2 linked regions of the Pseudosulfitobacter sp. DSM 107133 genome follow. The protein of the gene in region 2 interacts with the protein of the main gene of each other region in a pairwise test. Links are inferred from orthologs where the notes say so. Each region holds a gene or a part of one and is shown on either strand. Other genes may lie near its edges. The genes, in order: rpe and eno.

The links.
Region 1: the proteins of eno (region 2) and rpe interact in binary tests that used the Escherichia coli proteins (3 or more experiments, as listed by UniProt). The link is inferred for Pseudosulfitobacter sp. DSM 107133 from one-to-one orthologs.

The regions. Positions count from the first base shown.
Region 1 is NZ_CP085154.1:570,350-578,415, reverse strand. What follows is about bases 98-2,965. They hold rpe (ribulose-phosphate 3-epimerase), read left to right. Parts: upstream 98-1,120; coding sequence 1,121-1,810; downstream 1,811-2,965. Other genes in these bases: DSM107133_RS02755 (class I adenylate-forming enzyme family protein), read right to left, coding at 1,829-2,965; DSM107133_RS02765 (SDR family NAD(P)-dependent oxidoreductase), read left to right, coding at 98-1,016. In the rest of the region: more of DSM107133_RS02765, read left to right, coding at 12-97; more of DSM107133_RS02755, read right to left, coding at 2,966-3,322; DSM107133_RS02750 (enoyl-CoA hydratase family protein), read right to left, coding at 3,319-4,095; DSM107133_RS02745 (PaaI family thioesterase), read right to left, coding at 4,092-4,508; DSM107133_RS02740 (acyl-CoA dehydrogenase), read right to left, coding at 4,510-5,607; DSM107133_RS02735 (acyl-CoA dehydrogenase family protein), read right to left, coding at 5,604-6,803; DSM107133_RS02730 (FAD-dependent oxidoreductase), read right to left, coding at 6,824-8,066. UniProt on the Escherichia coli protein: Catalyzes the reversible epimerization of D-ribulose 5-phosphate to D-xylulose 5-phosphate.
Region 2 is NZ_CP085154.1:1,792,048-1,800,244, forward strand. What follows is about bases 2,095-5,093. They hold eno (phosphopyruvate hydratase), read right to left. Parts: upstream 4,232-5,093; coding sequence 2,957-4,231; downstream 2,095-2,956. Other genes in these bases: DSM107133_RS08805 (histidine kinase N-terminal 7TM domain-containing protein), read left to right, coding at 2,095-2,434; DSM107133_RS08810 (GNAT family N-acetyltransferase), read right to left, coding at 2,444-2,956; DSM107133_RS08820 (DMT family transporter), read right to left, coding at 4,228-5,093. Outside these bases: DSM107133_RS08800 (FAD-dependent oxidoreductase), read left to right, coding at 1-407; more of DSM107133_RS08805, read left to right, coding at 737-2,094; more of DSM107133_RS08820, read right to left, coding at 5,094-5,181; DSM107133_RS08825 (potassium transporter TrkG), read left to right, coding at 5,318-6,670; DSM107133_RS08830 (NYN domain-containing protein), read right to left, coding at 6,674-7,375; DSM107133_RS08835 (Fur family transcriptional regulator), read right to left, coding at 7,456-7,866. UniProt on the Escherichia coli protein: Catalyzes the reversible conversion of 2-phosphoglycerate (2-PG) into phosphoenolpyruvate (PEP). It is essential for the degradation of carbohydrates via glycolysis.

The sequences.
Region 1 (8,066 bases), 1.2 Mb from region 2 along the record:
AAAGTTGCGCCATGACACGCACCGCACTTATCACCGGCTCGGCCGGCTTCATCGGATACTTCACCGCCCGCCGTCTGCTGGATCAGGGCTGGCGGGTGATCGGGCTGGACGCGATGACCGACTATTACGATGTGACGCTGAAAGAACGGCGTCACGCGATGCTGAACCAAAGCGCTGGCTTCACCGCCCTGACCGAACGGCTGGAAACACCCGGCACCCTGCTGGACCTTTTCGACAAACACCACCCCGACGCGGTCATCCACCTGGCCGCCCAGGCGGGCGTGCGCTATTCCATCGACAACCCGCGCTCTTACGTCGAGGCGAATCTCGTCGGCACCTTCGAACTGCTCGAAGCCGCCCGCGCCTTTCCGCCTGCCCATATGCTGCTGGCCTCAACCTCCTCGGTCTACGGCGCCAACACGCAGATGCCCTATACCGAGGCCGACAAGGTCGACAGCCAGATGTCATTCTACGCCGCCACCAAGAAGGCGACCGAGAACATGGCCCACAGCTATGCGCATCTTTATGATCTGCCGATCACAATGTTCCGCTTTTTCACTGTCTACGGGCCATGGGGCCGCCCCGACATGGCCCACTTCAAATTCACCCGCGCGATCCTGAATGGCGAGGCGATCGACGTCTACAATCACGGCGACATGATGCGCGATTTCACCTATATCGACGATCTGACCGCCGCCATCAGCGCCCTGATCGACGCGGCCCCCGAGCGGGGCAAACCTGTCGCGGGCGACAGCCTCAGCCCCGTGGCACCGCACCGCATTGTCAACATCGGCAACGGCGCGCCGGTCAAGCTGATGGATTTCATCGCCGCCATCGAAACCGCCTGCGGCACGCCTGCACAGATCAATTTCAAGGACATGCAGCCCGGCGATGTTCCCGCCACATGGGCCGATGCAACCCTGCTGGAAACCCTGACCGGCAAACGCCCCGCCACGCCGATCCAGACCGGCATCGACGCCTTCGTCGCGTGGTATCGCGATTATTACCAGATCTGACCCTTCATCTTGCCAAATAAACTCCCGCCGGAGGCTCCCGCACTTTCCACAATGCACATCGCCCGCTATAGACAGCCCGACCCCAACACCCAAAGGCTGCCCTCATGACCTTCGACCGCGCGATCAAAATTGCCCCTTCCATCCTTGCCGCCGATTTCGCCAATTTCGGTGCCGAATGCGCCGCTGCCGAAGCGCAGGGCGCCGATTGGATTCATGTAGACGTGATGGATGGCCATTTCGTGCCCAACATCACCTTTGGCCCCGCCACCTGTGCGGCGATCCGGCCCCACATCAAGGGCGTGATGGACGTGCACCTGATGATCTCGCCGGTTGATGCCTATATCGACGCTTTCGCGCAGGCCGGCGCCGATGTTCTGACCGCCCATATCGAAGCCGGCCCGCACATCCACCGCACCCTGCAAGCGATCCGCGCGGCGGGCTGCAAGGCCGGTGTGGCGCTGAACCCCGGCACGCCTGCATCCGCCGTCGCGGAGCTGATGGACATGGTTGATCTGGTCTGCGTGATGACCGTGAACCCAGGTTTCGGTGGGCAAAAATTCATCGACATGACCACCAAGATCAAAACCCTGCGCAGCATGATCGGTGACCGCCCCATTCACATCGAAATTGACGGTGGCGTTGATCCCAAGACCGCGCCGCTGGTCGCCCAGGCCGGCGCCGATGTGCTGGTGGCAGGCTCTGCCGTGTTCAAGGGCGGCTCGGTCCAGAACCCCGCCCCTTACGGCGAAAACATCCGCGCCATTCGCGCCGCTGCCGAAGGTGTCTGGGCCTAAAAGCCCGCAGTCAAAGCCTCAGCCGATCTGATCGGCAAAGGCTTCCAGCAGTTTATGCTTCAGGATCTTGCCCGTGGGTGCCGCGGGCAAGGACGACGCCAGAATGATCTGGCTGGGGCGTTTATAGCCCGCCAGCCGCTCGGCGGCAAAGGCGCGCAATGCATCAACGCTGACATCGTCGCCATCGGCCACCTGACAAAAAGCCAGCACCTTTTCGTCGCCGTCCACCTTATGCCCGATCACCGCCGCCTGAATCACCTGCGGGTGATCGTTCAGCGCCGCCTCGACCTCGGGCGGATAGACATTGAAACCGCCATGAATAATCAGTTCCTTGGACCGGCCCACGATGTGCAGGTGCCCCTTTTCGTCGATACGCCCCAGATCACCGGTGTGCAGCCAGCCGTCGGCAGACAACACCTTGGCCGTTTCTTCGGGGTTCTTGTAATAGCCCTTCATGATCTGCGGGCCGCGGGTGATCACCTCGCCCACGCCATCGCCCGATCCGGGCGCGTCCATGTCCAGCGCCACTTCGACCCCCGGCAGGGCGGGGCCAACCGAAATATCCGGGTCACCGATCGCATTGGTGGTGGCAGCGGTGCCTGCGCTGGTTTCGGTCATACCGTAACCGTTCTGCAAGGCGACGCCATAGAACGCCTCGGCCTGACGTTTCCACGCCGGGTCCAGCGGGGCCGCGCCGGAGGAGACATAGCGCAACGTCGGGCTGTCCAGCCGCGTGTACCCCATCTTGCGCGTGTAGGCCATCAACAGCGCATGCATCTGCGGCACGGCGGAATAAAGCGTGACGCCGGTTTTCAACGCCTCGTAGGTCGCCGCCACATCGAACCGCGCCGCCAGCCGCACAGGTGCGCCGGTATAGACCGCCGCCGCCATGACCGAGCACATGCCGAACACATGGGTCATCGGCAGCACGCCATAGATCACGTCATCGGGTGTCATATTACGCAGGTTGGACGAGGTCAGCCCGCCAAAGCGCACATTGTCATGGGTCAACATCACGCCCTTGGGCGTGCCGGTGGTACCGGTGGTGTACAGCAGGATCGCGACGTCGGTGGCCGCATCTGGTTCGCCGCCCTCAAGCGCTGCGAAAGATAGCGTGCCATAGAGGCCCGCCACCTCGACCGCGCCGAACCGTGCGCCATGGGCCGCCGCATCCGGCGACGCGGCGCTGGTGCAGACCAGCGCGCTGGGTTCTGCGTGGTCGATGATTTTCTGCACTTCGCCCGCCGTCTGGCGCGCGTTGAACGGCACCACGGTGGCCCCGATCTTCCAAGCGCCGAACAGCAGTGCCACGGCGGCCACGCAGTTTTCGGACAGCATCAGAACACGGTCGCCCGCGACGACGCCCAGACCGGTCAGCCGCGCGCCGATGTCGTCAGCGGCAGCGTCCAGTTCGGCGTAGGTCACACGCACACCGGTGTTGTCCTCGAACGCCAACCCGTCAGGTCGCGTGGCAACCTGATGCGCCAGAAAATCCTCGACCCGCGCGGTCATTTGTCAAACACCGGCGCGCGTTTTTCCAGAAATGCTGCGATGCCCTCGGCGGCCTCGTCAGCCCCCGCAGCCCAGGCCATACCGTCACGCTCGGTATCCAGTTGCGCGGCCTCGTCCTGATCATATGCGCGTGCCACCATCTCGCGGATGCGCCCTTGGGCGACGCGGGGACCTTTGGAAATGCGGTCCACGATGGCCAGCGCCGATGGCACCACATCATCCGCCGCACTCAGCTGGCTGACGACACCCAGGGCCTGCATCCGTTCCGCGGTCACCGGCTGCGCCAGCACGCACATCTCCATCGCCAGCTGGCGCGGGACCATTCGGGCCAGATGCGCGGTCAGGCCGCCATCCGGCACCAGTCCTGCATTGACATAAGAGGCGGTGAATTTCGCACCTTCCTCTGCCACGATCATGTCACAGGCCAGCGCAATGGACGCGCCCGCGCCTGCCGCACCGCCTTTGACGGCAGCGATCACCGGCACGGGGCTGTTGCGGATCAGGCGGATCAGGTTGTGCAGCTCGTCGATTTTTTCGCGCCGCGCATCCTCGGCCATATCACGCCGCGCGATCAGCACGTTCAGGTTACCGCCCGCACAAAAGAACCCACCCTGCGACGTCAGCACCACCGCGCGAATGCGCGGCTCCTGCGCCTTGGCAAAGGCCTCTTCGATCACCGCATACAGCTCGGGCGACAAGGCACCGCGCATATGCACATTGCCGTTCCAGACAATCAGACTGTCGCCCGTATCCTCAAGATATGGATCACTCATCCCCGTCCCTCCGCTACCTTTTTGTAAACGCCGGTGGCCGTCGCCAAGAGACGGCCGTCTTCGTGATGCAATTCGCCTTCGGCAAACATCAGGTTGCGCCCGCCGCCGGTGATCTTGCCGGTGGCGATCACCCGCCCGCCGGGGGCGGGGGCAATGAATTGCGTGTTCATCGAAACAGTCAGGAATTTGGCGCTGCCATCCTCGGACACATGCACCGCCGCGCCATAGCCCATCGCATTGTCGAGAAGACAGGCAATGATACCGCCATGCAGAACACCATGCCGGTTTCCATGCTGCGCGCCGACATCCAGCACGCAGCGTCCTTTTCCATCTTTGGCCGAAATATCAACCACATACCCCAAGAGCGTTTGCGCGCCCGTCTCGTCGCGGATGATGCCCGGCCCGTCCATCATCTCAGGCAGCACTCAGCGCGATAAAGCGTTCCAGATGGTGATCGGTGTCGCCAAAGCGGTGATCGGCCATGGTGATACGCTTGGCGATATGAGCCAGTTCGTATTCCTGCGTCATGGCGATGCCGCCGTGCATCTGGATCGCTTCCTCGGCAATCAGACGACCGGCGCGGCCCAACAGGTTTTTCGCCGCCGAAATGTTGAGATCGCGAATGCGGGTCTCTTCGTTCAGGTTGCCCGCCGCGTTGATGACGGCGCTGCGCGCCTGTTCCATTTCGATCAGCATGTCCGCCATGCGGTGTGCCAGCGCCTGAAAGGTGCCGATGGGGCGGCCGAACTGTTTGCGCGTGCCAAGATAGTCGTTGGTCAGCCGTGTTGCCGTGTCCATCGCGCCCAGAGTTTCAGCACATTGCGCAGTGGTCGCCAGCGCAATCACGTCAGACAGCACGGCAAAGCCGTCTTCGCTCAGCAGTTCGCCCTCGACACCGTCCAGAGTCACCTCGGCGGCGCGGCCACCGGCCAGCAGGGGATAGCCCTGAATGGTCAGACCCGGCGCGTCCTTGGCCACAAGGTACAGCGAAATGCCTGCCTCGTCCGCGACGTCGCCGCTGGTGCGGGCCGAAACGATCAGGTGATCTGCCATTTCGGCGTTCATCACCACCGCCTTGCGCCCGTTCAGCTTGCCCCCGTCCACAGAGGTACGCACATGGCTCAGGTCATAGCGGCTGGTCGGCTCGCCATGGGCCACGGCCAGTTGCAGGCCGCCACCGATCATCTCTTCGACCAGATCGGATTTGTCACAGGCGGCCAGGATGCGGCCCCCGATCAATGCGCTGTCCATGAACGGTTCGACCACGCCCGCGCGGCCCAGTTCCTCGAACACCACGGCGATGTCGAAACCCGCACCGCCAAAGCCGCCCTGCTCTTCGGTGAACAGCGCGCCGATGACGCCCAGTTCGGCCAGCTGCGCCCAGACGTCTGTCGACATGCCGGCCGCGCTTTCGAGAATCTCGTTGCGCGTGGCTGTGGAATATTTGTCCCGCAGGTAGCGCCGCAGGCTGTCTTGCAGCATTTGCCGCTCTTCTGTCAGATCAAAGTTCATTGACCGCCTCCCATCATGACCTTCGCGATGATGCCGCGTTGGATTTCGTTGCTGCCGCCAAAGATCGACAGCTTGCGATTGTTGAAATACTGCGCCGCGACCGGACCGGCCTCGTGCGGATCGGGCAAGGCTTCGTTGCTGCCTTCGATCGCTTCCGAGGCAAAGGGCATCGCGTAGGGGCCAACGGCCCGACGTGCCAGATCGTTGATTTCCTGACGGATGATCGTGCCCTTGACCTTCAGCATCGACGCTTCAACCCCCGGCGCGCCACCGGCAGCAGCCTTCGAAATGATACGCAGGTTGCTGGTCGCCATCGCTTTCAGGTCAATCTCGACCTGCGCGACGCGTGCGGCAAAATGCGGGTTCGCCATCAGCGGCTTGCCTCCGGCCATTTCGGCGCGGGCAATGCGTTTCACGGTGTTCAGACCGGCCTGCGAGAACCCGACGCCCGCGATATTGGTGCGCTCGTGAGTCAGCAGATACTTGGCATAGGTCCAGCCCTTGTTTTCTTCGCCAACAAGGTTTTCGACCGGCACTTTGACGTCGTCAAAGAATACTTCGTTCACCTCGTGCGTGCCATCCAGCAGGATGATCGGGCGCACCTCGATGCCCGGGGTATTCATGTCGATCAGCAGGAACGAAATGCCCTCTTGCTGTTTCACGTCGGGGTCGGTGCGCACCAGGCAGAAGATCATGTTGGCGTGCTGGCCCAGCGTGGTCCATGTCTTTTGCCCGTTGACGATATAGTGGTCGCCATCACGCACGGCGCGGGTTTTCAGCGACGCGAGGTCAGAGCCGGCGCCCGGCTCGGAATAGCCCTGACACCACCAATCCTTGCCCTCAAGCAGACGTGGCAGCCAATAGTCCTGCTGCTCTTTCGAGCCGAACTTTTGCAGCACGGGCGCCAGCATCGACAGACCAAAGGGCACGATGCGCGGCGCGTGGTGTGCGGCGGCCTCTTCCTCGAAAATGTGACGCTGCACGGCGTTCCATTCGGCCCCGCCGAATTTCTTCGGCCAGTTCGGCGCAAGCCAGCCCTTGCTGTTCAGGATGGCATGCCATTTTTCCTGACCTTCCTTGCCCAGCTCTTCGCCAAGGCGGATCTTGTCCGACATCTCCTTGGGAAGCTCGTCACGCATGAATGCGCGAACCTCGTCGCGGAATGCCAGTTCTTCGTCGGTATAGCTCAGGTCCATATCCGGTCTCCTTATCGGGATCAGGCCGCAGCGGCCTTGTTGAGGTCGTCGAATGTCTTGCCTTCGGCCACCAGCTTTTCAAGCAGCGGCGCAATTTGCCAGAAATACGGATCTTCCTTCTGGTACTCTTTCATGTCGGCCAGCAGTTCGGGCAGGCCAACGATATCGGCCCATTTCAGCGGTCCCCCGTGATACCGCGGGAAGCCGTAGCCAAAGAGCAGCGTCATATCCACGTCCAGCGGACGGCGGGCAATGCCCTCGCCCACGACCTTGGCCGCTTCGTTGACCATCGCGGCCATATAGCGGCGCACGATCTCTTCCGAGGTGAAATCACGCGGGGTGATGCCCTGTTTGGCGCGCTCCTCTTCGATCAACGGCATCACGTCCGGGTTCGGCACGCGGGCCTTGGCCCCTGCGGAATAGTCGTAATAGCCCTTGCCGGTTTTCTGGCCAAAGTGGCCGTCTTCGCACAGCTTGTCGGCATAGGAGCTGTCACGCGCGCGCGGGTCGATGCCTTCGGCGCGTTTGCGTTTGCGCACGGCCCAGCCGATGTCCAGACCGGCAAGGTCGGCCACAGCATAGGGGCCCATGGCAAAACCGAAGGCTTCCAGCGCCTTGTCGATTTCATAAGGCGACGCACCGTCCAGGATCATGTGGTCGGCGGCGGTGCGATAGGTCGACAGAATGCGGTTGCCGATGAACCCGTCGCAGACACCGGCGCGCACGCTGATCTTGCTCATGCGTTTGCCCAGCTCGAACCCGGTGGCGACCACATCGGGCGCGGTCTTGTCGGCCACGACGATTTCCAACAGCTTCATCACATGCGCAGGCGAGAAGAAGTGCAACCCGATCACGTCCTCGGGACGGCTGGTGCAGGCGGCAATCTCGTTCACGTCCAGATAGGATGTGTTCGACGCAAGGATCGCGCCCTTTTTGCAAACGCGGTCCAGCTCGGTAAAGACTTTTTTCTTCACCGACATTTCCTCGAACACCGCCTCGATCACCAGATCGACATCGGACAGCGCGTCATAGCTGGTGACGACTGTTAGAATGCTGGTCAGGATCGCGTCATGTTTGTCCTGGCTGATCTTTCCACGTTTCAACGCGCCGCTGAGGTTGCCCGCGATGCGTTTGTGGGCCGCCTCTCCTGCTTCCGGCGTCATCTCCAGCAGCGTCACCTGCAAGCCCGACAGCAGGGCCGAGGTCGCGATACCCGCGCCCATGGTGCCGCCACCGATCACACCGATGTGCTGTAGGCTGCGG
Region 2 (8,197 bases):
CGCATGTGATGGCCGCACCCGGGCAAGAGTTCCGTCAGGACGCATCGGGGCGCATCATCGCGCCGACCGCTGCCAGCCACCAGTCCGACGTCGCCGAACGCATCAGCGACCGCCCCGACCTGATGGCCGATACCGCGATGGCGCGTCTGCAAGCCTTGCTGCCCGAGGTGGCCCTGCGCTGGGAACAGGTGACGCTGGCCATGCGCCCCGTGCCGCAGGACGGGTTGCCGGTGATGGGCCCCTGCGGCCCCGGGGGGCTGCATATGGCAGTGATGCATTCGGGTATCACGCTGGCCCCGCTGGCGGGCGAACTGGTGGCGGCAGGGGTGCTGGACAAGCCGCTGAGCAACCACCAAAGCGATTTGATCGCGCCATATGGTCCGCAGCGGTTTCAAAAGCCCGCCTAGCCATATTTTCGTCCAGAAGATGTGGTACAGATTTTCAAGTTTTTGGTCCGTGGATGGCTGCACAGGTAAAAAGCATGCTGCGCACGGGCTGCCTGAAAGCTCGCCTAAAGCGAGGGTTCAATTAAAATAACACAATTTTTGGTTGTGAAGTCCAGGAGAGAATATTAGTCAAAATCAGGGGCAACCCTTCCGACTTGGCGACCTTGCTATGTTTTTTGTGAAAGTTTAATTTGGCTTAGGAACTCGGTATTTTTACCCAATTCTTTCAGTGCTTTAGTGTCGATATAAGCCTTCCCGCCGTACAGTTGGTGGGGGCGACCGCCTTTGTGGTGTGCTGTGTCATCCTGTGGGCGCGCGGGAACAAGGGATTGCCCGGCCACAGGTGGTTTCTTTTGACCAACATTGGCATGCTGGGCTGGCTTGTTGCCATTGCGATGGAGGTTTCAGTTCCAAGCCAGGCGTGCAAGGTGCTCTGGGCGGAGCTGGCGTGGCCGTCCATCGTATTGATGCCCACGGCCTGGTCGTTCTTTTTGTACGAATTTGCGCTTAGCCGAAAAGTTGGTCGCGCGGTCGTGATCGTGGGAGTGATTTTCCACCCCTTCTACATCTTGGTTGCTGCAACGACAAATAGGTTCCATGGCCTTTTGTACGGCGCGCAAACGCGGTTGGTGGTTCAGGGCGATACGTCGTTTGTCATCTATGACCACGGGCCCTTGTATTTTGTGGCGATTGCCTTTCTGTACGCGATCATTCTGGCCAGTTGCGTGATTGTGGCGCGTGCGGTGCGTGCGGCCAATCCGGCTGTCAAAGGCTTCTTTAAGAAGCTGTTCTTTGTCACCGCGATCCCGATTGTGTTCAACCTGTCCTACATCATCTTCGGTGTCATGGTTTTCGGGATGGATCCCACGCCGCTTTCCTTTGCCTTCTCGATCGGACTGGTCGGCTGGATGATCATCGACAACCGCTGGGTGGATGTGACCGCGATTGCACGTGATCTGCTGTACTACAACTCGCGCGAGCTGATTTTCGTTGTGGATGCAAATGGCACGTTGCTTGAAACAAACCATTCAGCGAAACAGCTGATGCACGATCAGGGCATTGCCAAAGGGGCTTTGTCCGACATCGACGGCATGGGCCGGGTGTTTGAAATATTGATCTCCCAAAAACACTTGCCCGAAACGATGGAGGTGGAGAACGGCGGGCGCTATTTCGTGCCGCGCGCCTATCCGATGTCGCTGGGGCGTGGTCAACGGCTTTTGGGGTGGGCCGTGTCCTTTGTCGACGTCACGATCCAGAAAATCGCTGCCGACCGTGCGATCAACTCGGAACGGTTGCAAAACCAGTTCCTCGCAACCGTCAGCCACGAGCTGCGCACGCCTCTGACGGTGATCAATGGATCGTTGCAGCTGCTGACGCGCAATCGTACACAAACCTCGCCCGAACAGGCCGAAAGACTGCTTGAACTGGCAACCAAGAACGCGGCAACGCTGGGCAAGTTGGTCAATGACCTTCTGGAAACACAGCGGCTGGAAAGCTCGGATTTTCGGTTGCAACTGGACAACTGTGATCTGAACGGGATTATTCTGGATGCGGTTGACGGCATGGAGACCTTTCTGCCCGAAAAGAACATCAAGATCCTGTACCAGAAACATCTTGAGAGGGTGGTCATCCAGGCCGACGCCGACCGTTTGCAACAAGTGATCGTGAACGTTTTGTCCAATGCGGTGAAGTTCTCGAACCCGAACAGCTTCGTCGAGGTAAACCTGTCAGTCGAAGCGGGCATGGCCTATGTCTCGATCAAGGACAGCGGTGCGGGCATTCCGGCGGGCTCCGAGGAGATGGTGTTCGGCCGGTTTACCCAAGTGGACGCCACAGATACGAAAAAGGTCTACGGCAGCGGTTTGGGTATGCACATTTCGAAGCAGTTGATGCTGCGTCACGGCGGGAGCATTCATTATGTCAGTGAGCTGGGCGTCGGCACCACCTTCACGATTACGATCCCAACGCACCAAGCGACTGAGCGCTAGGGCAGCAGTCTAAAGCGGGTGATCGTAGAACCGCAGGATCGGCGCAAATGCGGGATCGGGGTCATAGAACGGCGCACAGGGGGCAAAGCCCAGCGCCTCGTACAGTGCAATGGCTTCGGTCAGCAGATACATCGTGTCCAGCACCATGCGGTCGTATCCATCGGCGCGGGCGCGCTGCATTGCGGCGCGCATCAATGCCTTGCCTGCGCCATGCCCGCGCGCGCTGTCGCTGACAAAGACACGTTTGATCTCGCAGGTGGCGGGCAGGGTCAGCGGGTAATACATCGCACAGCCCACGACCGTGCCGTCCAGATCGGCCAGCAGGATGTTGCCCGCAGGACGGGCATGAATGCGCGGCAGATCGTCGATCAGCGCGCCATAGCTGTCATGGGAATAGTAGGTGTCGACAATTGCCGGCGTCGCGGCACAGCGCGCCGCCAGCAGATCGCGATAGCCCCAGCACAGGCGCGCCAGCGCCTGTGCATCGTCCGGGAACCGGGCGGGGCGGATCGTCAGGGGCATTCAGCGCAGGATGCTGCGGCCCGCGAATTCGGCGGTCTCGCCCAGCGCTTCCTCGATGCGGATCAGCTGGTTGTATTTTGCCAGCCGGTCGGACCGTGCCAGCGAACCGGTCTTGATCTGGCCGCAGTTGGTGGCAACAGCAAGGTCGGCAATGGTGGCATCCTCGGTCTCGCCCGAGCGGTGCGACATCACGTTGGTATAGCCCGCACGGTGCGCCATATCGACGGCTTTCAGCGTTTCGGTCAGGCTGCCGATCTGGTTGACCTTGACCAGCATCGAGTTCGCGCAACCGCGCGCGATGCCGTCGGCCAGACGCACGGGGTTGGTCACGAACAGATCGTCACCCACCAGCTGCACCTTGTCGCCCAGCACTTCGGTCAGGGCCTTCCAGCCGTCCCAGTCGTCTTCGGACATGCCGTCCTCGATCGAGATGATCGGGTAATCGTTCACCAGCGCTGCCAGATAGGCCACGTTTTCGTCCGAGGTCAGCGATTTGCCTTCGCCGGACAGTTCGTATTTGCCATCGCGGTAATATTCGGTCGCCGCACAATCCAGCGCCAGATAGATGTCTTCGCCGGGCTTGTAGCCTGCTTTTTCAATCGACTTGAGGATAAAATCCAGCGCGTCGCGTGATGAGCTGATGTTGGGCGCAAAGCCGCCTTCGTCGCCGATGCCGGTGGACAGGCCCACGGCGGACAGTTCTTTTTTCAGGGTGTGGAACACTTCGGACCCCATGCGCACCGCTTCGCGGATGTTGGTGGCCGACACCGGCATGATCATGAATTCCTGAATGTCGATGGGGTTGTCGGCATGTTCGCCGCCATTGATGATGTTCATCATCGGCACCGGCAGCACGCGCGCCGAGGTGCCGCCGACATAGCGGTACAGCGGTTGCGAACAATAATCGGCAGCCGCTTTGGCAGCGGCCAGTGACACGCCCAGAATGGCATTCGCGCCCAGACGGCTTTTGTTTTCGGTGCCGTCCAGTTCGATCATGATCTCGTCGATCTCGACCTGCTCGGTGGCATCAATGCCCACCAGCGCCTCGGCGATCTCGCCGTTGACGGCCGCGCAGGCTTCCAGCACGCCCTTGCCCATGTAACGGGCTTTGTCACCATCGCGCTTTTCGACCGCTTCATAGGCGCCTGTCGAGGCACCCGATGGCACGGCTGCGCGCCCCATTGTGCCGTCTTCCAGGATCACATCGACTTCGACGGTGGGGTTGCCACGGCTGTCGAGGATTTCGCGGGCGTGAATGTCTATGATGGTGCTCATTGGGAAATGTCCTTTGTGCTGGGCTCGCCAGCCTCATAACTTGGGTCGATGCGCAGGGGAAGGGGTGTGATCGGCCCCGCAGCGGTTTTGCGGCCCATGCGGCGTTCGCGCCAGACCGTATAAACACCCGAGGCCACGATGATCGCAGCCCCCACATAGGTCAGCAAATCAACGCTTTCGTTAAATGCCAACAGGCTGATGAACAGCGCGAACACCAGCCGCGAATAGCGGAACGGGGTGACAAAGCTGATCTCGCCGATGCGCATGGCCGCGACGATCCCGTAATAGGACACCACGCCAAAGGCCACGGCGCCCCCCATTAACAACCAGTGCATCGGTTCGGGGCGGACCAGGGGCGTGCCGCTGACCACCAACAGAACGGCCCCGGTGGGCACCAGCGTAAGAAAGGCCAGAAAACTCAACTGCATGGACGAAGTTGTTGCAGGCACACGCCGTGTCGCCAGATCGCGGATGGCCAGACCTATGACCCCCTGCAAGGCAAACAGCGACAGGATGTCAAAGCCGTCAAAACCCGGGCGGATCACCAACAGTACGCCGGCAAAGCCGACAAGGATCGCGGTCCAGCGCCGCCAGCCCACCGGATCCCCCAGAAACAGGGCGGCCCCCAACGTGACCACCAGCGGCGTGGCCTGCAAGATGGCCGAGGCCGTGGACAGGGGAATCAGCGCGATTGCGGTAACGAAACCCAGCGTGCCGAACAGCTCTCCGGCGTTGCGCAACAGCACCGTGCCGGACAATGCAGTGCGTGGAAACAGCGCCTGATCCTGCGCGCGCACCATGACGGCAAAGATCGCCGCGCCGCCGATTCCCAGCAGGCCAAGTATCTGTCCCACGGGTATATCGAGCGACAAAAGCTTGATAAAACTGTCTTCGATGGCAAAGCCCAGCATGGCCAGAACCATGATCAACGCACCGCGTAAATTGTCCAACGTCCGACCCCATTCTTGTGTTGTCGTGGGGATGGGGATAATCGGTTGCAGTTGCAAGGCGCAAAACAGACAGGATCAGCTGAACCTGCCGTCGCCACGCAGCGTTCTGGATGGAAACCGCAAAAAGGCATCTGTGGTGGGTATCAAACGAAATGTGATCCGGCTGGCCTTGCGCGGTCGGATCGGTCTGATGCAGGCAGCTCCCGCACGGCTTTTGCTGTTTGGCTATGTCTCTTACATGTTGGCAGGCTGGGCATTCTTGTCGATGCCGGTATCACAGGTTCAGCCGGTCGGGGCGATAGATACGCTGTTCACCTCGGTGTCGGCGGTGTCAACGACGGGGCTGGCGACAGTGGCCATAGGTGGCAGCTTCAGCCGGTTCGGTGAACTGGTGATGCTGCTGCTGATCCAGGCGGGCGGCCTGGGCTATATGACCATCGGATCCTTCGCGGTGTTGTCGGTCTATCACCGGCTGGGGCGCGTGCGCACCCACACCGTGCGACAGGCGTTCAACCTGCCCGAAGGCATTTCGCCGGTGATGTTCCTGCGTTCCGTGGTCTGGTTCACCCTGATCTGCGAGGGGATCGGCGCGGCTGCCTTATATCTGATGTTTCATCAGGCCGGGGTTCCCGATGCCATGTGGATGGCAGTTTTTCACAGTATTTCAGCGTTTTGCACGGCGGGGTTCAGCCTGTTTGGCGACTCGCTGACGCAGTTTCACGACCACGTGGGTATCAATCTGGCGATCTCGATCCTCAGCCTGTTCGGGGCCATGGGGTTCTTGATTATTGTTGACGGCTGGCGGGCCATTCTGGGGCGGCCGCGGATGTTGGGGTTTACGTCAAAGGTGATCGTGCGCATCACGCTGGTGTTGCTGTCGCTGGGCACGCTGATCCTGTTCGTGACCGAACCGGAACTGCGTGCCCTGCCGCCGGATGAACGGTTGATGGCGTCGTTTTTTCAAACCATGTCGGCCAGCACCACGGTGGGCTTTAACACGGTGTCGATCAGCGGCATGTCGCAGGCGGTGCTGATGATCCTGATGGGGCTGATGGTGGTGGGGGCGTCGCCCGCAGGCACCGGGGGCGGGCTGAAAACCACGTCGTTTGCCGCCTTGCTGGGGCTGGTCCGTTCAACGCTGAAGAACCGCGAGGCCGTGCGGTTTTTCAAGCGCCGCGTGTCGGATGAAAAGCTGAATATGGCCACGGCCTCGCTGGCCTATTATTCGGGCATGTGCGGAGTGGCGTTGTTCTTGCTGTTGCTGACCGAAAGCGGCCACAGTTTTGAATCGCTGCTGTTCGAGGCGGTGTCGGCCATGGGCACGGTGGGGCTGAGCACGGGAATCACCGGCGATCTGACAGACCTGGGCAAGTTGATCATTATTGTGCTGATGACCGCAGGACGTGTTGGCATCCTGACCTTCGGCATTGCGCTGGCCGCCCATGACGAAAGCCGCGCCGAAGAGCAGGATGACAATCTGGTGCTCTGAGCCTCAGGCTTGCAGGCGGATCATCAGCTGGTTGCCGTCCCTGCGAGTCTCGATTTCGGTGATGTCGCGCACCAGCGCGCTCAGCTTGGAATGCCCATAGGTGCGCGTATCGAAATCGGGGTGCGACGACTGGATGGTCTGCCCGATCTGGCCCAGCGAATACCATTCGTCCTCGCGTTCGATCTTTTCCATCGCAGCCTCGATCAGGGGCAAGGCATCGCGTGACTTTTCGCGCATGGCGGGGGCAGGGCCCTCGTCGCTGGGACCAAGGTTTTCGATAAAGATGAACCGGTTGCACACGTTGCGCAGCGCCTCGGGCGTCTTTTTCTCGCCAATGCCGATCACGGTCAGCCCGTCCTCGCGCAGACGGTTCGCAAGCGAGGTAAAGTCGCTGTCCGAGGATACCAGCACAAAGCCGTCAAAGCGACGCGTGTGCAGGATGTCCATCGCGTCGATCACCAGACCGATGTCGCTGGCGTTCTTGCCCGATGTGTTCGCAGTTTCCTGATGCGCCACCAGCCCCAGAGACAGAACATGTTCGGACCAGTTGCGCAGACGCCCCGTCGACCAGTCACCATACACGCGGCGCAGGGCCGGTTCGCCAATGGTGGTCACTTCGCGCAAGATAGCGGCGGCGTGTTTGGCCGGCACGTTATCGGCGTCAATCAACACGGCAAGAAGCGGGCGGTCGCGATCAACAGGCATGTCGGGTCCAATTCGGGTAGGGGGTGATACCGCAGTACCATCCCGTGAGTTAATGGCACTTCAACAGTGCCCCCTTCGCCCTATTTCTTCAACGGCACGCCGTAAAGCTCAAGCCGGTGACCGCGCAGCTCAAAACCCAGTTTGGCGGCAATCCGCTCTTGCAGGGCTTCGATCTCTTCATCGACAAATTCGATCACTTCGCCCGACTGCATGTCGATCAGGTGGTCGTGGTGTTCGCGTTCGGCATCTTCATAGCGCGCACGCCCGTCACCGAATTCCAGTTTGTCCAGAATGCCGGCCTCTTCGAACAGTTTGACCGTGCGGTACACCGTGGCAATGGAAATGCCCGCATCAATGGCCGAGGCACGGGCATACAGCTGTTCCACGTCGGGGTGGTCGTCGCTGTCTTGCAGCACTTGCGCAATCACGCGGCGCTGGCCGGTCACGCGCAGGCCTTTTGTCTCACAGCGGGCGATGATCGGTAGGCTCATGGGGGCATCCCTTGTCGATGTGCGCTTGAGCGGCCTTCGGGCGCGCAGTCTGGACCTTGGTTTAACTTTGTTTGGCCAAAGGGGCCAGAGGCAAAGGTTGACTTATCCCCCGCAAAAGTCCATGTGCCCCACAGGCGTTACCGTCTGCCGCGTGAGCAGAGACAGGAAAGAGCGGGAAAACACCCGCCGACCGTACCCTTGGGATAAGGGGAGGTCAGGACCAGCGGACGCCCATCTGTTCCCGATATCACGCATGGGGCAACGCGACCGGACGGGGCGTTGGCATGTGGCCTGCGCTTGCGGATTTTCCGGCCGCCCACCTCAATGTGAT